Regions from separate parts of the Shewanella sp. SW32 genome, predicted to be linked through region 2. Evidence: riboswitches for the same ligand, from Rfam matches in the RefSeq annotation. Region 2 holds a riboswitch; the other holds the start of a gene.

Region 1 (9,146 bases), on a different contig from region 2:
ATAAATCACTTCATTAGCCGTTTTGTCTGCTAATGAAAGGCTGACACCCGTCCCACGGAAGATACCGTCGAGTTTGCTACTTTGCACACTGGTGAAACCATTATTAATCCACTCTTTTGCGCGTTCTTTATTGGGGTAAACGTAATTAAACCATTCTTTTTCAGAATGAATTGCACCATTTTCCGCATTACCACCTATACGCTTTATATCATAGACGGGGCGAGTGAGCTTAAGTTTGGGATATTCGAACTCAATCCCATAATCAGTAAAAGGATCGATAAATCCGGGATAAATTGTATAACCACTCAAATCGATTCTAAATGCGCCAGCGGGAATGTCGTTGTGCTCAATAATGGCTTTAATTCGATTATTTTCAATTAATAAAGTGGCATCGCTTAAACGTTTTCCCGGGGCAATAATTAATTCAGCATGGGTAAATGCAGTGAGTTTACTGGATGTTGTTCCAGTATTGAGCTGGGCAAATGTTGTTTGTGATACTAAGCTAGCGATTATGCTGCAGCTTATCATTATCTTATTGTTTATCTGCATTATTTTATTCAATCGAGTGAGGGTGAACAAAGAGTAACTGAAAGCAGATGTAAATACTAAGGCTGAATTGTAACGTAATTTGAGCGGGAGTGAGGTGCGGAATTAACGGCTGTCGTTTAAGTTTGAAACGATTGATGGATATAAAAAAGCTCGCAATTAATGCGAGCTTTTATGCAAACTTGTGTTGGCAAATTAGCGCCATCACACTTGGTTGGATTAGATTAAGAAATCTTCCATAGAACGACCTTTGTTGATCTCGTTCTTAAATACGGTAGGCATACGGCCTTGGCCAGTCCATTGAACCATTTCACCGTCAACTTCAATTTGGTATTTGGCTGGACGAGGAGCGCGTTTCTTCGCAGCAGCTTTAACAGCTACGCCACCTAAGTCATCAATTGATAAACCAACGGCTTCCATTTGTTGACGGATTTCTTCAATCTTAGCATTACGAGCTGCCATGGCTTGTTCTTCTTCCTCAGCCATAGACTCGCGTTCTACTAAAATTTTATCTAATTTGTCGGCTAAATCACGTAGCTCTTCAACGCTAAGTTCTTTTACTGCAGCTTTAAAACGACGGCCGTGAGTTAATATCTCTAAAAATTCGCTCATATCTATTTTCGTCCCACTCTATTTTTAATACAGGATAATGGTGAACAACACCTAAATGATAGAAACTAATATAGCTCGAATCAAATAAAATTATGCGTTTTAAGGAAATTAAATATTATTTATTTTTTGAACTTTTCTTATTCCCTCAAATAAGTGTCCAAAAAAGTGGCCGTTGCAGCGGATTAAAAAATACAAACAGGCGTTTGACTTTGGTTGACGTTAACGTTAACAGGACGTAAAGTTGCTCTATCCTGCATTGGTATTAACCAATGTTTTGTCCATGTACATGAAAGTGTAGGAAGGAAACCCTATGAAAGTATTGGTGCCCGTTAAGCGCGTTGTTGATGCCAATGTGAAGGTCAGGGTCAAAGCTGACAATACAAGTGTTGACACTGCAAACCTAAAAATGGCGTTGAACCCTTTTTGTGAAATCGCAGTAGAAGAAGCGGTTCGTTTAAAAGAAGCGGGTAGCGCTACTGAAGTGGTTGTTGTCAGTATTGGTAATAAAGCCGTGCAAGAACAACTGCGTACCGCGCTTGCATTAGGCGCAGATCGTGCAATTCATATCGATACTGAAGAAGAGCTCGTGCCAGTGTCTATCGCCAAATTGCTCAAAGCGGTACAAGACAAAGAACAAGCAGAGCTGGTGATTTTTGGTAAGCAATCCATCGATGGTGATAATAACCAAACTGGCCAAATGTTTGCCGCGTTAATGGATATGCCACAGGCGACCTTTGCTTCAGAAATCAAATTAGAAGCGAATACATTACAAGTCACCCGTGAAATTGACGGCGGCATGCAAACTCTTAAACTGCCTTTACCTGCTGTTGTGACCGCCGATTTACGTTTGAACGAACCCCGTTACGCTTCATTGCCTAACATAATGAAAGCTAAGCGTAAGCCATTAGAAGTATTTACTGTGGCAGACTTAGGCGTGACGTTAAAGAGTCACCAAACGATTGTGAAGGTCACTCCGCCAGCTGAACGTAAAGCGGGCATTATGGTAGCGTCGGTAGCTGAGCTAGTTGAAAAGTTAAAAAATGAAGCGAAGGTGATCTAAATGGCCATTTTAGTATTAGCTGAACATGATAATGCTGCACTGAAACTCGATACGGCAAAAATTGTTACCGCCGCCCGTGCCATAGGCGATGAAGTACATGTCTTAGTTGCGGGTCATCAATGTGGCGCGGTTGTCCAAGCCGCACAGGCACTACAAGGCGTTAGCCAAGTACTCGTTGCCGATGCCAGCGTGTATGAAGCGCATTTAGCGGAAAATTTTGCCAAATTGCTGGTGGACTTAGCGTCAAACTATGGTCACATTCTGGCCTCGGCTTCAAGTTTAGGTAAGGACACGCTTCCGCGCGTTGCAGCATTATTAGATGTCGCGCAAATCTCAGAACTTATTACCGTCGTCAATGCCGATACCTTTGTGCGCCCTGTGTATGCGGGTAACGCCTTAGCGACAGTGCAAAGCCATGATGCCATTAAAGTGATAACAGTGCGCGCCAGTGCGTTTGACGCTGCGCCAGAAGGTAACAGTGCGGCTGTGACGACACTTGATAAAGTGTTTGAAGCGAGAACTCAGTTTGTTTCTCAATCGCTGACAGTTTCTGCCCGTCCAGAGTTAGGCAATGCTGGCATTATCGTATCTGGCGGCCGAGGCATGGGCAGTGGTGAAAACTTCGGCATGTTGGAGCAACTTGCTGATAAGCTCGGCGCAGCAGTTGGCGCATCACGCGCTGCAGTTGACGCAGGTTTTGTGCCTAACGATTTACAAGTGGGTCAAACCGGTAAAATCGTTGCGCCAAACTTGTATATTGCCGTCGGTATTTCTGGCGCGATTCAACATTTAGCCGGCATGAAAGACGCTAAAGTCATCGTTGCAATCAACAAAGATCCTGAAGCGCCGATTTTTCAAGTTGCCGATTATGGACTCGTTGCTGATCTGTTTGAGGCGGTTCCTGAGCTGATTACAAGTCTCAGTTGATTTTATCTGTGATCTAGGTCACATTAAGTGGCTTTGCGGTAGCATCTGCTAAGCCGCTTATGTTTTTATGTGCCTCACGCCCGTGCAAGGGCGTTCTTAGAAGTAGAGGCGCGCCAAATATTAGTAGTGATCAGTAGGGTGATTCCGTTGATCGATTGCGAAAGGATTTGGTGCCGAAGTGGTTCGATTTATCACGATCAACTGCTGGGGTTGTACCTAATAGGTGCAGCACTGCCATAGTATTTTCCGATATGGATATTGGGAATAGTTACTATGGAGCGCTACTGATAGGACAGGTGACCTTGGGTATCTATTGCCTTTTCCCACCAGTTCAGTCGCCCTCCATTCGTATTTAACGAAGATAATAATCAATGACTGTTATGAATTATGCCGATTCGGCACTTTCCTTGTTGCCGCCTGCGGTGGCTATCGTGTTGGCGATCTTGACTCGCCGTGTACTGCTTTCTTTGGGGTTAGGTATTTTAATTGGTGCTTTATTGCTCAATCAATTTTCACCTTTAGCAACGGGTGAGTTTGTATTTAATGGCGTTAAAGGGCTTTTTTGGACTGATAAAGGTCTAAATTCGTGGAACTTATATATTCTCGGTTTCTTAATTGTACTGGGAATGATCACAGCGTTAATTACCGTAAGTGGCAGCGCGCGGGCTTTTGCCGATTGGGCTCGTTTACATATACGTAATAAACGTGATGCTAAACTATTGACCATGTTTTTAGGTTGCGTAGTTTTTATTGATGATTATTTCAATAGTTTAGTTGTTGGTTCGGTCGCTCGACCTGTTACCGATCGTTATTATGTTTCCCGCGCTAAGTTAGCTTATTTATTAGATTCTACTGCGGCGCCTGTGTGCGTTATTTCTCCAGTTTCGAGCTGGGGTGCTTATATTATCGCACTCATTGGCGGGATATTAACTGCCCATGGTTTTGCTGATACGGGTCATTTGAGTATTTTTATTCAAATGATCCCGATGAACTTTTACGCAATCTTCTCCTTGTTATTATTACTTTTTGTTGTCTTTATGGGATTAGATGTTGGGCCAATGCGTGAGCATGAGCTCAATGCCCAACGTGGTAATTTATACGATGAGTCTAAAGGATTACCGCCTGGGGCGAACGCGGATTTACCTGAAGCCGAAACCGGTAAGATTTTAGGTCTATTTCTGCCGATTACCGTGTTGGTATTTGCAACCCTCTATTTTATGATTAACAGTGGCGCTCAAGTACTCGCGGCGGAAGGGATTGAATTTAATATTATTTCTGCTTTTGAGAAAACCGATGTCAGTTCATCACTTTTCTTTGGTGCATTAATTGGTCTAGCGGTTTCGCTGATATTGAATTTAGTGCAAGGCGTTGAGAAATTGATGATAGTCAAAGGTATAGTGCAGGGCGCTCGCTCTATGCTGCCGGCGATTTACATCCTGTTATTTGCTTGGACAATCGCAGGTGTGATTGGTCAACTCGAAACCGGTAAGTTTATGGCTAGTTTAGCAACAGGAAATATTCCGTTCGCATTTTTACCCGCCTTAATGTTTGTGCTAGCAGGTATTACCGCGTTCTCAACTGGTACTAGCTGGGGTACGTTCGGGATCATGTTGCCGATTGCTGCTGATATGGCGATGGGAAGTCACACTGGCATGATGCTACCTATGCTTGCCTCTGTGCTGGCGGGGGCTGTATTTGGCGATCACTGTTCACCAATTTCCGACACGACTATCTTGTCGTCTACGGGCGCCAGTTGCCACCACATCGACCATGTGGTGACTCAGCTACCTTATGCACTCATTGCGGCGTTTATTAGCTTAGTGGGTTATGTGGCACTTGGATTTACCGAGTCTGTTGTCGCGGGTTTAGTGGCTTGTAGTGTGGCATTTGTAATTAGTATTATCGTACTTAAAATCAAATCTAAAGGCACAATTAGCTAGACGTTAATTGAAACCTTTCACTGCAAACGTTCACGACAAATAAGTCAAAATAAATCAGCCAGCATTATGCTGGCTGATTTTTTTGGTTAAGGCTGAGTTTGTTTTTATCTCTAGCTTATCGCATTAAGGCTATCAACTCTTAGCTTAGCGTGCTTGATCTAGACCGCGGCGTTTAAGTAAGCCTTCTGTGGTTGGCTCTTGTCCGCGGAAGTTTTTGTAGGCGTCCATTGGCGCTATGCTATTACCCACTTCACGGATCGTTTTGCGGTACTTCATGCCGATTTCACGATTGAGCCCGCCTTGGGTTTGTACATAGGCAAACGCATCCGCCGCTAAAATCTCACTCCACATATAAGCGTAATAACTTGCCGAGTAACCGCCGGGGAAGGCGTGGGCAAAATAGGTCGACTTATAACGCGGAGGTACGGCACTGATGTTTAAGCCGTGCTTTTTCAAAGCATTGGCTTCAAATGTTGGTACATCTTGCAGCGGGGTATCTGGGGTTAATGAATGCCATTCCATGTCTACTAATGCAGCGGCCATGTATTCCAGAGTGTCAAAGCCTTGGTTGAAGCTGCCAGATTTCAGCAGTTTTTGCAGCAGTTCATCGGGAATGGGTTTGCCTGTTTCATAGTGTTTCGCGTAGTTCGCTAACACTTTTGGATGGGCGGCCCAATCTTCTTCAAACGTCGATGGAAATTCGACAAAGTCGCGTGAAACCGAGGTGCCCGCCAGACTTGGATAAGTCACTTTAGAGAACATGCCGTGGGTGCCGTGACCCATTTCATGGAACATAGTAGTGACTTCGTTATAGCTGACGAAGGTGGGTTGACCTTCGGGCGCTTTCTTTATGTTCATCACGTTGACGACCACAGGTTTAGTGCCTTCGAGGAAGGATTGACCGACGAACGAACTCATCCAAGCGCCACCACGTTTACCTTCACGGGCAAAATAGTCGGCGTAGAAAATGGCCATGCTTGAGCCATCGGCATCAAACATTTCGTAGGCTTTCACATCGGGATGGTAAACCGGTAAATCTGGGCGTGGTTTTAAGGTGACGCCATAGAGTTCTTTGAGTGTGTAGAATACGCCGTCTTCGAGCACACGATTAAACTCGAAGTATGGGCGAATGCTATTGGCATCGAGGGCGTATTTTTCTTGGCGAACTTTTTCTGCGTAAAACTCCCAGTCCCACGGTGCCAGTTCAAATTTCCCACCGGTTTTAGTGATCATCGCTTGAATGTCGGCCGCTTCTTTCTCTGTGTTAGCAACTACCGCAGGCACCATTGAGCCAAACATGCTGTAAACCGCTTCGGGTGTTTTGGCCATTTGCGGTGCTAATCGATAACTTGCCCAGTTTTCATAGCCTAATAGTGTTGCGCGCTCGGCTCTGAGTTTCGCTAAACGAGATACGAGTGACGCAGTTTCGTTTTCACCAGTTAAGCCACGGTTCGCTGAGGCTTCCCAAATACGCTGGCGTAGCTCACGGTTTTCCAGTGATGCCAACACAGGTTGGCGAGTGGTGTTGGTGATGTTAATCAGATACTTGCCATCGTGACCGGCCGCTTTGGCATCGTTCGCGGCTGAAGTGATTTCACCGTCGGTTAACCCAGCAAGTTCACTTTTTGAATCCACCACAACGGCGATTTCTTTGGTTAAGCGTAATAAACGCTGAGAGAACTCATTCGTTAGTGTTGATTGTTCTTCATTTAACGCGCGGATTTTAACTTTTTGTTCATCGGTAAGTTTAGCCCCAGCCATGATAAAGCGTTGGTGATATACCTCAACCAAACGTACTGCTTCTGGGGTTAATCCTAAGTTGGTGCGGTCGTTATAGATGGCTTCGATACGGGAAAATAGCGCTGGGTTTAAGTTGATATTATCTGAGTGGGCCGCCATTTTTGGCGCCATTTCCCCTTGGATTTTACGCAGTTCTGGATTGCTATTCGACCCTGCTAAATTATAAAACACGCTTGATGCACGGTTGAGTAGGGCGCCGCTTTTCTCCATAGCCACAATCGTATTATCGAAGGTTGCTGCTGCCGGATTATTGGCTATTGCGAGAATTTCTTGATACTGCTCTGCCATGCCTTGCTCTAAGGCTGGCGAGAAGTGCTCATTCTTTATGAGGCTAAAATCGGGTGCTTGATATTGCAGGTTACTGGCTTGGAACAGCGGGTTTTGGGTTGGTACCGAGATAACGTTAGGTGCTTTAGTTTCTGTGCTGCTGCAACCTGCCATGAATCCGGCGGTGAGAGTGGCGCCGATGGCGATGGCAATAAAACTTTTACGCATAATTGAGTGACTTCCTTTGAATTGTTGTTTTTTTAGGACTGTAACGTTAGTAACTTAAATAGGACTGAAAATGGCTTGTTATCGGGAATGTCTAAGTAAAAAAGGAGCCTCGCATTAGCGAGACTCCTTTGGCTATTTCCTTGCAGGGAAAATAGGTACCGCTTTTTACTTACTTCTTAATCACGCGATGATGAGATGATTAATTAGCGAGTAAACTTGTGGTATTTATCAATACCAGAACTTCTACCTGTGTCATGACATACTGCACAGGATTCAGAGGTCGGTTGTTTAAACCAGTCAGCAACCTTTGGTATGCTGATTTCACCACCGTTGCTTGCCATATGCGCCTTAGCTGAATCGCTAGTGTGGCAGGCATAACAGTTAGCGGTGACTGGACTTGTCATTTTGCTACCTGGTTCAGCGATGTATTGATTTGGCACTTTGCTTAAATCAATCGCTTTTTCATGACAGGCAACGCAGCTAGTAGAGGCTTCAATCGCGCCTGCACCGTTAGCGGTTTGCGCTTGAGTTCCATCAGCTTTAACTTCACCGACTTTAGCGCCATTACCCCAGTGCCAGCTGTGCACCATAGGACCAAAACCTGCGCCTAAGGCTGCTGAAGTACGTTCCATGCCGTTGTCATGGCAGGCGATACAAGCTTTACCACCTTCATCGAAGGCACCATTTTTGTGGAACGCAGTGGCATCGTTGTGACAAGTAGTACAGCTGTTAGTACTCGCTATCTCACGACGTTCGAAGCCAGAGACCTTTTGAGTGGTGACAGGGTTAACGACATCTGAGTAAGCCGTAAAGGATATGCCCATAGAACCATCATAACCTGTCGCTCTTAGGTTGCCATTACTTTGGTAGCGTTGCTTACCATCATATTCCATCCAACCAGCGGTACTGAATGTCACGCGGGCAGAATAAACATAGTTAGCATTCACTGCGCTGATATCTGTCAGTAAATGACAGATATTTTTAGTGCCGTCAGTGTTGTAACCATAGTAGTAGTTAGTACGGTTACCTGGGCGACCCACTAAGCTGCCATTTTCATAGGAATGTAAATAAGCGCCCGCATAAACTACGGGTTTCTTAGCGTCATATACTAGCGGGCTAGAATAGTTAAAGTTGTCTTTAATGCTAAAGACGTTACCATCGGTGTCTTTCACTGTCAGCGTTGTACACCAGCCTGGGGCGGTTACTGCAGCCGCAGCACCTGTCGGCGCATAGTGGTCTGTCTTGGTAGAAATATCATCTACTTTAACAGGTGTTGATAGACTCAATTTATACTTAGCGCGAATCGCTTGGCGTTCGGTTATACCCGCTTTGCTTTCGTGCATAATGCGCAGATCCGCACCATTACTTGGGATAATAGCCCCTGGTACGCCACCACTGTCATGGCAATCAATACAACCTGGTCCAGCTACGTTGATGTTTTTAGGTGCTTCAACGTGACAAGATGTACAGTTTTGTACTGAAAAGTCTTTAGTAAAATCTTGGTGATTGATATGACCAATTTTAGATAGGGTGTTTGTCGCATAGCCACCCGTAGAGAAACCTTCAGCATTGACAACTGCGCGGCTGACTGAGCCGTGACACACTAAACAGCCTTCCACGAAAGTGACTTCGCTGTCCATGCCGGTAGCGACATAGCTTGCATGACGACGAGGGCTTGTTGAATAGTCGATATGGCAAGAGTAACAACTATCAGTTGTGGTTGAATGGGTGCCTTCAGGTTTGTTAACGACCAGAGGTTTAGAGGT
Region 2 (9,146 bases):
CATCGCTTCAGATCCTGACTTCAGCCTATTTGGCGAAGCCGGTAGTGGTTTAGACGCATTAACCGCAGTGGTCACCGATGAACCCGACATCATATTGCTCGATCTGAATATGAAAGGCATGACAGGCTTAGATACCCTCAACGCCATGCGCCAAGAAGGTGTTACCTCACGCATAGTAATTCTCACCGTTTCCGATGCAAAACAGGATGTTATCCGTTTACTTCGCGCTGGAGCTGACGGCTATTTGCTTAAAGATACTGAGCCAGATTTGCTGCTCGAAAAGCTCAAGAATGCCATGCTTGGCCACAGGGTGATCAGCGATGAAGTCGAGGAATACCTTTACGAACTTAAAGATGCGACCGATGAACAAGAATGGATTTCAAGCCTGACCCCAAGGGAGCTGCAAATTCTACAGCAACTGGCGGAAGGCTTAAGTAATCGCATGATTTCAGAGCATTTACACATTAGTGAAGGCACAGTTAAAGTGCACGTGAAAAACCTACTGCGTAAAGCCAATGCTAAATCGAGAACCGAAATGGCGGTGCGCTACCTAAATAATTAAAGATACGAAAATAAGCTTGGTATCACGCAAACAATAAAGGCAATCCCATGATTGCCTTTATGTTTTTATCAAATAGAGATTAAATAAATGATTACAAACCTTTCTCAATAAATTGCTGCCAACTCAATAGCGCCTGCTCAAAATCCTCTAGGCCACAATAAGCTTCTGACTCAGCATCATAGAGTGACATAGCCTCTTCCAATTCATATTCTTGCTCAAAGCCTAAGGTATTGGCAAACACTCGCGCCTGTTCACGCTCTAACTCTAAGGTAAAATCATTACCAACAAGACGCCATGAACCTCGTTTATCAGCTTGAATTTCTTTTATCACACCCAACACTTGCTGAATTTTAGCTAACTCAGTCCCTAATTCTTCCGTAAACCATTGCCCAAGCACTTCATGATCCATGCTAAAGCTAGCCAAAAAAGTGCCAGTTAAACTGTTACGCCGAAATTCGTATTCCATTTTATTGTCTCTTTGATCTAAGCCTACTAATGCTAATTTTAACCTATCCTTGGCTAAGTTGCTTGCATCACTCAGCACATCAAATTTATGTCAATTAACGTTTACCTCATGTCGTTAAGCATAAGTACTGACTTCATTTTCATGACAAAATCAGTTAGTTTGTTTGGATGATTTTGAAAGTTAAATGGAATGCGATATGCACGAAGGGTTTATCTACAGTTTAGTGCTCAGCGGCGCCCAAGCGGGTTCCACCTTGAGCCTAGAACAGATCGAAAAATGGGATCCTCAGGATGGCCTACTCTGGTTACATCTTCGCTATCGTAATAAAAAGGCACGCCACTGGATACTCAATAGCGGTCTGCCTAAGGTCGAAAGTGATGCCCTACTCGCCCAAGACACTCGTCCCCGTGCAGTGATAACAGGTGAAGGCATATTACTCGCATTACGCGGCGTTAACCTCAACCCCAATTCTGCTCCAGAAGACATGGTGGCAGTGCGTATCTATGCCGATAAACAGCGGATCATTTCCACCTGCGATCGCGAGTTACAGTCGGTCAAAGATGTCGCCGAGCTGATCCTTGAGGGAAATGGGCCTACAACTACGGGGGACTTTATCGTCGCAATCTGCGAGCGACTGACCAATCGTAAAGTCGAGTTTATTGATAAATTGGAAGAACAGCTCTCTGATTTAGAAGAGCTAGTCGTCTCAGGCAATGTGAAAGACTTACGTACCGATATCGCCGAACTGCGCCGTCAAACTGTGGCCATTCGCCGCTATTTAGCCCCACAGCGCGAAGCATTCTCGAAAATGATTTCCGAGCAATTCAGCCTATTTAAAGATACTGAGCGACTCAAGCTGAGGGAAACAAACGATAAACTTATCCGCACCATTGAAGATCTCGATGCCCTGCGCGATAGGGCTAATGTGACTCAAGAAGAATTACTCAGTCAGCAGTCGGAGCAACTCAACAAACGCTTATACTTCTTATCCTTAGTGTCAGCAATCTTCTTACCGTTGGGCTTTTTAACAGGCTTACTTGGGGTCAATATTGGCGGGATACCGGGCGCGGACAACACTTGGGCCTTCGCCACCTTCTGCGGCATATTAATCTCACTCGTCGCCCTGCAAATGGCGCTGTTTTATCGATTTAAGTGGTTATAGCCACCTTAAAACAACAAAGCCAATCGATTAGGATTGGCGTTGTTTTCTCTCAGTCCCATAAACTAATTGTTATGGGCTAATGCTTATGCTCTAAGCGGGCGATTATGTCGTTGGTAACTCAAACACATGAGTCATGACTTTATAAAGCTCAGTTCCTTGGTGCACTGACGCCGAAGCAAAGTGCAAAATCGGCACGCAGTCCTGCGGCAAACTAACCGTTTTTAGCTCATCCGCCGTACCGTATAAATCCATTCGCAGCAAATTCACTAAGGGCTGCCCCGCAGCTAATGGCTCACCCACAGGTGCGAGGTATTCCACTAACCCAGCACTTGGCGCGTGATATTTTTTATAGTCTTTTAGATAACAACCAAAACGCGTCATTTTAGCGGGTGCAACGGTTTCAGCGATCACGCCTCGGTGGCTTAAATATGCCAAAATCCCTTGTGCATCAACCCGTGCATCCTCAAGGCAGACGCGCTCTTGGCTCGCCAATTCCAAGGTTAACGCTGACACTGCAACCCCTAAATCGCGCCCTTGAGATTTTGCAAAATCACTCAATTGCCACCAAGGACAAAACGCAGCCTCATCCATGGCGCCACCAAAGGCATTGGGGATAATGAGCGTATAAGGGATCGACAAAAACTGCGCAGCAGCTAAGTCATATTCAGGGCAATACAAGTGCTTACAAGACTTAGGACCGGTGTGCAGATCGAGCACTATATCCGCGCCATGGGCCATAATCTGCAGGTTAACCGCAAGTCTATGACCCGTTGTGATGCCCCATTCATGCCGCAATTTTTGCTGACAGGCTTCAACCAAAGTACTGCGATAGGCTTGGAGCAGCTCGCTATCACTCAGCTTGGTATGTTCACCATACCAAGTCGGTAAATCGATAGCATGATTCAAATACTCACGATTCCAATTCGCGCCCGTAATAGGATCAAATCGGCCAAGGGTAAACTCACCACTTTTTTGGTTGATCCCGAGTGGATTGGCCAATGGCACTAAGGTGATTTCGCCGCGGATGTCACAGTGTTCAAGCTGCTTCATCAACTGATAAATCACCGCATTCCCTTGTACTTCAGCACCGTGGACATTGGCTTGAATATACACTTTGGGGCCAGTCGCCTTATCGTCACTCGGCTTGAAATGGTAGATAGGCAAAGTGAGTGCTTGCCCTGCGGCAAGCTCCCCGATTTGCAGAGACGATGTTGTCGGCAACATACTAAACGCCTTCGAACAGATTTTGATGCAGCGATTTAACCACTTGTGCCGCTTCCGCTTCGGCCACTAACACACACAGATTATGTGGGCTGGCACCTTGGCAAATCATCCGCACATTGTGTGGCTCTAACACTTCAAATACACGGCGACAGATACCCGGTGTCGTCGCAATACGATTACCGATAATCGCCACTAAGGCCAATCCATCTTCAACTCGCACACGACAATGCTGTGATAATTCTTGCAGCAATGCCTCACTCAACAGACCTTGTCCACTTGAATCTGAACCGGTTTTATCGAGGGTTAGAGACACATTCACTTCTGATGTGGTAATCAAATCCACACTGATCTTATGTCGCGCTAATGTCGCAAAGGTTTCCGCTAAAAAGCCCTGCGCATGCAACATTTGCAAGCTGTGAAGATTTAATAGGGTTTGATCGCGGCGCAAAGCCACAGCGCGGAATACGGGCGCATCTTCCACTTGATGACGGATCCAAGTTCCGCCCTTTTCAGGCTCTTTACTTGAACCCACAAACACTTGAATTTGCTGACGAACGGCAGGAAGAATAGTCGCTGGATGCAATACCTTGGCACCAAAGGTCGCCATCTCGGCAGCCTCATTGAAACTGATCTCGGCAATCGGAAAGGCATTGGGCGCCAAACGAGGATCCGTTGTATAAATCCCCGCGACATCGGTCCAAATCTCTACCGCTGAGGCGCGTAACGCTTCAGCTAACAGTGCAGCAGAATAATCACTACCGCCGCGACCTAACGTGGTCGTTTGACCCGATTCATCGGCACCGATAAAGCCTTGTGTCACAATCACTTGCTCCGCTAACAGTGGCTGTAGATAATCACGAGCTAAAGTCGCAATCTTTTCAACCTGAGGTTCAGCGCGGCCAAAGTGGCTGTCAGTACGTAATACTCGGCGCACATCGAAGGCACTTGAGTTGACACCTTTCTCGCGGATCACCGCCGAAAACAACGCCGAAGAACATTGCTCACCGAGGGACAACAACTCATCCATAGTCGCTTTGCTGCGTTGTGATGCGAGCGCTTCACTCAATACCGACATGCGACTCAATAATTTATCTAATGCGGCGGCCACATCGTTAGGACGACCGAGCTTATCTAAAATCGCATATTGAATTTGGGCAATTTGTTTTAATCGCTGTAATCGGCCATCGTCGTTGATCGATTCTTGGGTCAATTCCACTAACAGATTAGTCACGCCGCTCGAAGCGCTGACCACAACTAAACGACAATGAGGATTAGCTAACACTATGTCGGCACAGCGATTCATAGCGTTATAGTCGGCGACTGAGGTGCCACCAAATTTTGCAACAACGAGGGTCATTAGCGCACCTCCGTGAAACACGTAGGGCAACAAATAAACACAAATTGAATAAGATATTGATTAACTAACATGATCACACTCCGAACTGACTTCGTTCGAAGAGCCTGGTGCTCAATGATAACGCACCCCAAAAGAAGGGAAACAGCAATCGTCACCAGAAGCTCTCCACCAATTACAGGTGACAATCGTCAGGATTCAGCCTGAGCGACCGACATAAACATGCAGCAACCATATCTATGCCTCGGCGTTAATCTCCCTCATCAGTCATCGCTGGAGTTTGTGCTCCTCTGACCGACTACCTAGTTAACGCTCCTCTTCTGTTCCTTTCCGAGGAAAGGGACGAAAAAAGTAGCAATAAACCCCTAATGAAGTCAATGCTAATTTCATAACAAATGAACAATTTAAATAAAATCTTTTGAAAACAACTAAATGTTCAAATCGGGTAGCTCGTATACCAGCTGCACATAATCTCTAAATTTGCCTAAACACACTTCATCATGTCCATCCAAGGTGCAAGGCACTAAGCTCACATCCCCTTGTTCGACAACATAAATCGCATATTGATTAAATTTCTTACCCAATTGCAATGCCATCGTTCTATCGATAAACACGGCCCAACTTTTTTCCATGTGGGATAAATCCGGTGCGGCGCCCACTAAAGCACGATAAGGGCTACCGAGTAATTCAATTTCACGAAGAAGTTGGCGATCGAGTAAACGGTTTTGGCTAGGAGAGAGAAGCTTTGAAGCGGGATTATGAGCGGTAATAACAGCAAAGGAAAAATCACAGGATAATGCTTGAGTCAGCAAAAACAACGGCGCTTGGTAACATTGCCACAAATTTTGAGTCGTATTGTCCATTGGTAGTCTAGTCGAAAAATGAACCCAAGCTAGTGTAGCAGAGTGATTGTAAAATCCAAAGAGGCGTGAACTGGCTCACAGGAATAAGAAATACATTAGTTATACTAATCAATAGCTAAAGTAAATATCATGGTAAAAACCCCTGCTCACCTAAAATTTGTTAACATTTCATTTGTTAACAAATGACTAAAACGAGTACAATGTACGTACTGGTGAGTTGAAACAGATTGAGCAAGATGCTTATCGTTCAATACAGTTTGTTACATATATCGCTTAAAGTAACGTGAACTGACCGGGCATCTGTTTAAAATCTGTTCTACATTTGATTTGTCTTTTAAACATTTAAAAAAAACAATAGTTAAGGAACTTATTCTAACTATTGCTTATCGAAGTTGGTACTGATTACGTTTTCTCGTATTACACTTAAACGTGCACTTAATCTACATCCAGATATAGATGTCACCGTAAAGATTTTCCTTTTGAGCACAAAGCAGTTCAAGGAAGTATCAACGCTTTTATGAATATAAGAGCCCGAAGTAAGTTGCTCTTATTGGTTAGTATAAACTGATTAAAATTTAGGTAAATAATATGCAAAATCCGCACATTCTGATCGTTGAAGATGAAGCCGTTACCCGTAACACGCTGAGAAGTATTTTCGAGGCAGAAGGGTATGTGGTAACTGAGGCCAATGATGGCGCAGAAATGCATAAGGCTATGCAGGAAAACAAAATTAACTTGGTCGTTATGGACATTAACTTGCCAGGTAAGAATGGTCTATTGTTGGCACGTGAACTACGTGAAATCAACAACATCGGTCTTATCTTCCTGACAGGTCGTGACAACGAAGTCGACAAAATTCTTGGACTTGAAATTGGCGCGGACGATTATATTACCAAGCCGTTCAACCCACGTGAATTAACGATTCGTGCTCGTAACCTTCTGACTCGTGTCAACAGCGCTGGCGCTGAAGTCGAAGAAAAGAGCTCAGTAGAATACTACCGCTTCAATGATTGGAGCTTAGAGATCAACAGCCGTTCATTAGTGAGCCCACAGGGTGAATCTTACAAACTGCCACGTAGCGAGTTCCGCGCTATGCTGCACTTTGTTGAAAACCCAGGCAAAATTTTGACTCGTGCCGATCTACTGATGAAAATGACCGGCCGTGAACTTAAGCCACACGATCGTACTGTAGACGTGACTATCCGTCGTATCCGTAAGCATTTCGAAAGCTTGCCAGATACGCCAGAAATCATCGCGACTATTCACGGTGAAGGCTATCGTTTTTGCGGTAACTTAGAAGGCTAATCACCCGCTAAGCGACATCCGCATTAATTGGTTTGATAAGAATCGATTCACAAAAAACCAGATCCTAGGATCTGGTTTTTTTATGCCTACTATTTGGCGTTTTTCAACTGCCTATCTAGGAAATCGGCCAGTGAGCGATATAAGTGATTACGCACTTTCTCGCCACGCATCGAATGTTTAGATCCAGGATAATCGATCATCTGGAATAATTTCCCTTCATCCTGCAGCGCCTTATAAACCCGAGTGCTGTTTTCAAACAAGACGTTATCATCGGCCATACCGTGATACATCAACAGACCCGATTGATAGTTTTTCACATAGGGAAACACGCTGCTGGCTTCATAACCCTTTTCATTCCCCTCAGGATGGGCTAAGTAACGCTCAGTATAATGGGTGTCATATAAGCGCCAGTCGGTTACAGGCGCGCCCGAAATCGCGGCTTTAAAGTAATCTGGCGCCTTAAATAGACTCATCAAGGCCATGTAACCACCGTAGCTGTGGCCGTAAATTGCTACATTATCGGCATCGACAAATGGCAGACTCCGTAAATAGTCCACTCCCACTTTTTGATCCTTGACTTCAGCTTCACCCAAGTGACGGTAAATCACTTGCTCAAACTTTGTGCCCCTGTGGGCGCTGCCGCGGTTATCCAACTGGAACACCACATAGCCTTGTTGAACAAGATACTGGGTAAAGTAGTCCTGCTCGCTCCAACTGTTGGTCACTAACTGTGCGTGCGGCCCACCGTAAACCCTTACAACGACAGGGTATTTCTTGCTCGCATCAAACGGCACAGGTTTGAATAAACGGGTTTGCAACACTTGGCCATCTTCGGCTTTCAGTTCACCAAATTCAGGGAGTTGCCACAGACCCGCATAGTCATATAAAGGATGGCCTTGCTTGACTTCATTTTGCTCAACCCAAGCCAGTTGTTGGCCCTTCTCACCGTGTAAACTGATCTGCGGTGGCTGAGATAAGCTATTGAAATAATCCAGATACACACTTTGATTGTCGGCAAACACAGGATCGTGCATGCCCGCTTGCTTGCTTACCCGCTCAACCTTGCCACCCGCTAAAGGCACGCGATAAAGTTGTTTCTCGATTGGCGTATCTTTGCGGCCAGTGAAATATACCCAACCAGCGGTTTCATCTATGTATTCCAACGCATCGACAGCCCACTCGCCCTGAGTCAATTGGGTTTTAAGTTTGCCTTTTAAGTCAAAAAGATACAGATGATTAAAGCCGTCACGCTCAGATGCCCAAATAAAAGCCGATTGCTGTTTTAAAAAGTGCAGATCGTTATTAAGGTTCACCCAAGCGTTACTGCGTTCTTTCACTAAGGTTTTTGGCTTAGTCAGCGAGTCTAACGCCACCAGTTGCAAATCTAGCTTATGTTGATCGCGGCTCTGCCACTGGAACGACAAATGTTTGCTATCGGGCAACCAATCGACCCGCGGCAGGTAAATATCTTTGCTCTTGTCTTCGTTGCTCTCTTCGCGCAGGGTCACCCAATTGATAGCCTTATCTTTTAACGTGACCACACCGAGGGCGATATCGACGTTGTTTTTGCCGGCATAGGGATAGCGCTGCTCAGTAAGTTTAATACCATCAGCATAGATTTCGTTACGGGTTACTTGCTCGACACCGGACTCATCAATACGGGTAAAGGCGATGGCCGATTCATCGGGCGCCCACCAATAACCTGTCATGCGATCCATTTCCTCCTGAGCGACAAACTCGGCCATGGCATTTTTAATCGCCCCGCCGCCATCGCTCGTCATAGCTTGGAATTTTTTGGTCGCCAGCTCTAACACATACAGATTTTGATCCCGCACGAAAGACACAAAATGTCCCTTGGGCGATAGGCGCGCATCTGTGGCAAACCCTTCGCCAATGGGAAGTTGGCTGACACTGTTATCCACTAATGAAAAATAATACAGATTACCAGCAGCCGGAATTAATAGCGCTTGGCTATCATCGGCCCAGAAGTACTCCATAATGCCTTCGCCATAAATACGTTGGCGCTCGCGGCGGGCTTTTTCTTCATCGGATAATTCATTGCTTGCCAACTTATCGGCATTGAGCAATAGGCTAGATTTACCCGTCTTTACATCCATCTGCCAGAGATCATAAAAGTTTTGATTGTCTTTACGGCCCGCAAGATAAGTGACACGCTGACCATCGGGTGACAATTTCAAACCTCGAGGACT

What was found. A riboswitch is a leader RNA that binds a small molecule or an ion and turns the genes downstream of it on or off. The one in region 2 is predicted to bind lysine.
Region 1: it holds a riboswitch for lysine, as region 2 does, so the genes downstream of both, L5M28_RS02555 (Na+/H+ antiporter NhaC family protein) here and lysC (lysine-sensitive aspartokinase 3) in region 2, are expected to answer to the same signal.

Annotation. Positions count from the first base shown of each region.
Region 1 is NZ_JAKKSJ010000003.1:105,939-115,084, reverse strand. It holds gene L5M28_RS02575 (amidohydrolase family protein) at 1-549, opposite strand, end outside; gene L5M28_RS02570 (H-NS family nucleoid-associated regulatory protein) at 766-1,158, opposite strand; gene L5M28_RS02565 (electron transfer flavoprotein subunit beta/FixA family protein) at 1,469-2,218, shown strand; gene L5M28_RS02560 (electron transfer flavoprotein subunit alpha/FixB family protein) at 2,219-3,145, shown strand; lysine riboswitch at 3,241-3,437, shown strand; gene L5M28_RS02555 (Na+/H+ antiporter NhaC family protein) at 3,517-5,085, shown strand; gene L5M28_RS02550 (M3 family metallopeptidase) at 5,230-7,380, opposite strand; gene L5M28_RS02545 (multiheme c-type cytochrome) at 7,584-9,146, opposite strand, start outside.
Region 2 is NZ_JAKKSJ010000032.1:46,990-56,135, forward strand. It holds gene L5M28_RS17960 (response regulator) at 1-562, shown strand, start outside; gene L5M28_RS17965 (YacL family protein) at 654-1,028, opposite strand; gene L5M28_RS17970 (zinc transporter ZntB) at 1,225-2,190, shown strand; gene L5M28_RS17975 (succinylglutamate desuccinylase/aspartoacylase family protein) at 2,293-3,414, opposite strand; gene lysC (lysine-sensitive aspartokinase 3) at 3,416-4,771, opposite strand; lysine riboswitch at 4,922-5,096, opposite strand; gene L5M28_RS17985 (DUF3293 domain-containing protein) at 5,197-5,631, opposite strand; gene arcA (two-component system response regulator ArcA) at 6,220-6,936, shown strand; gene L5M28_RS17995 (S9 family peptidase) at 7,026-9,146, opposite strand, start outside.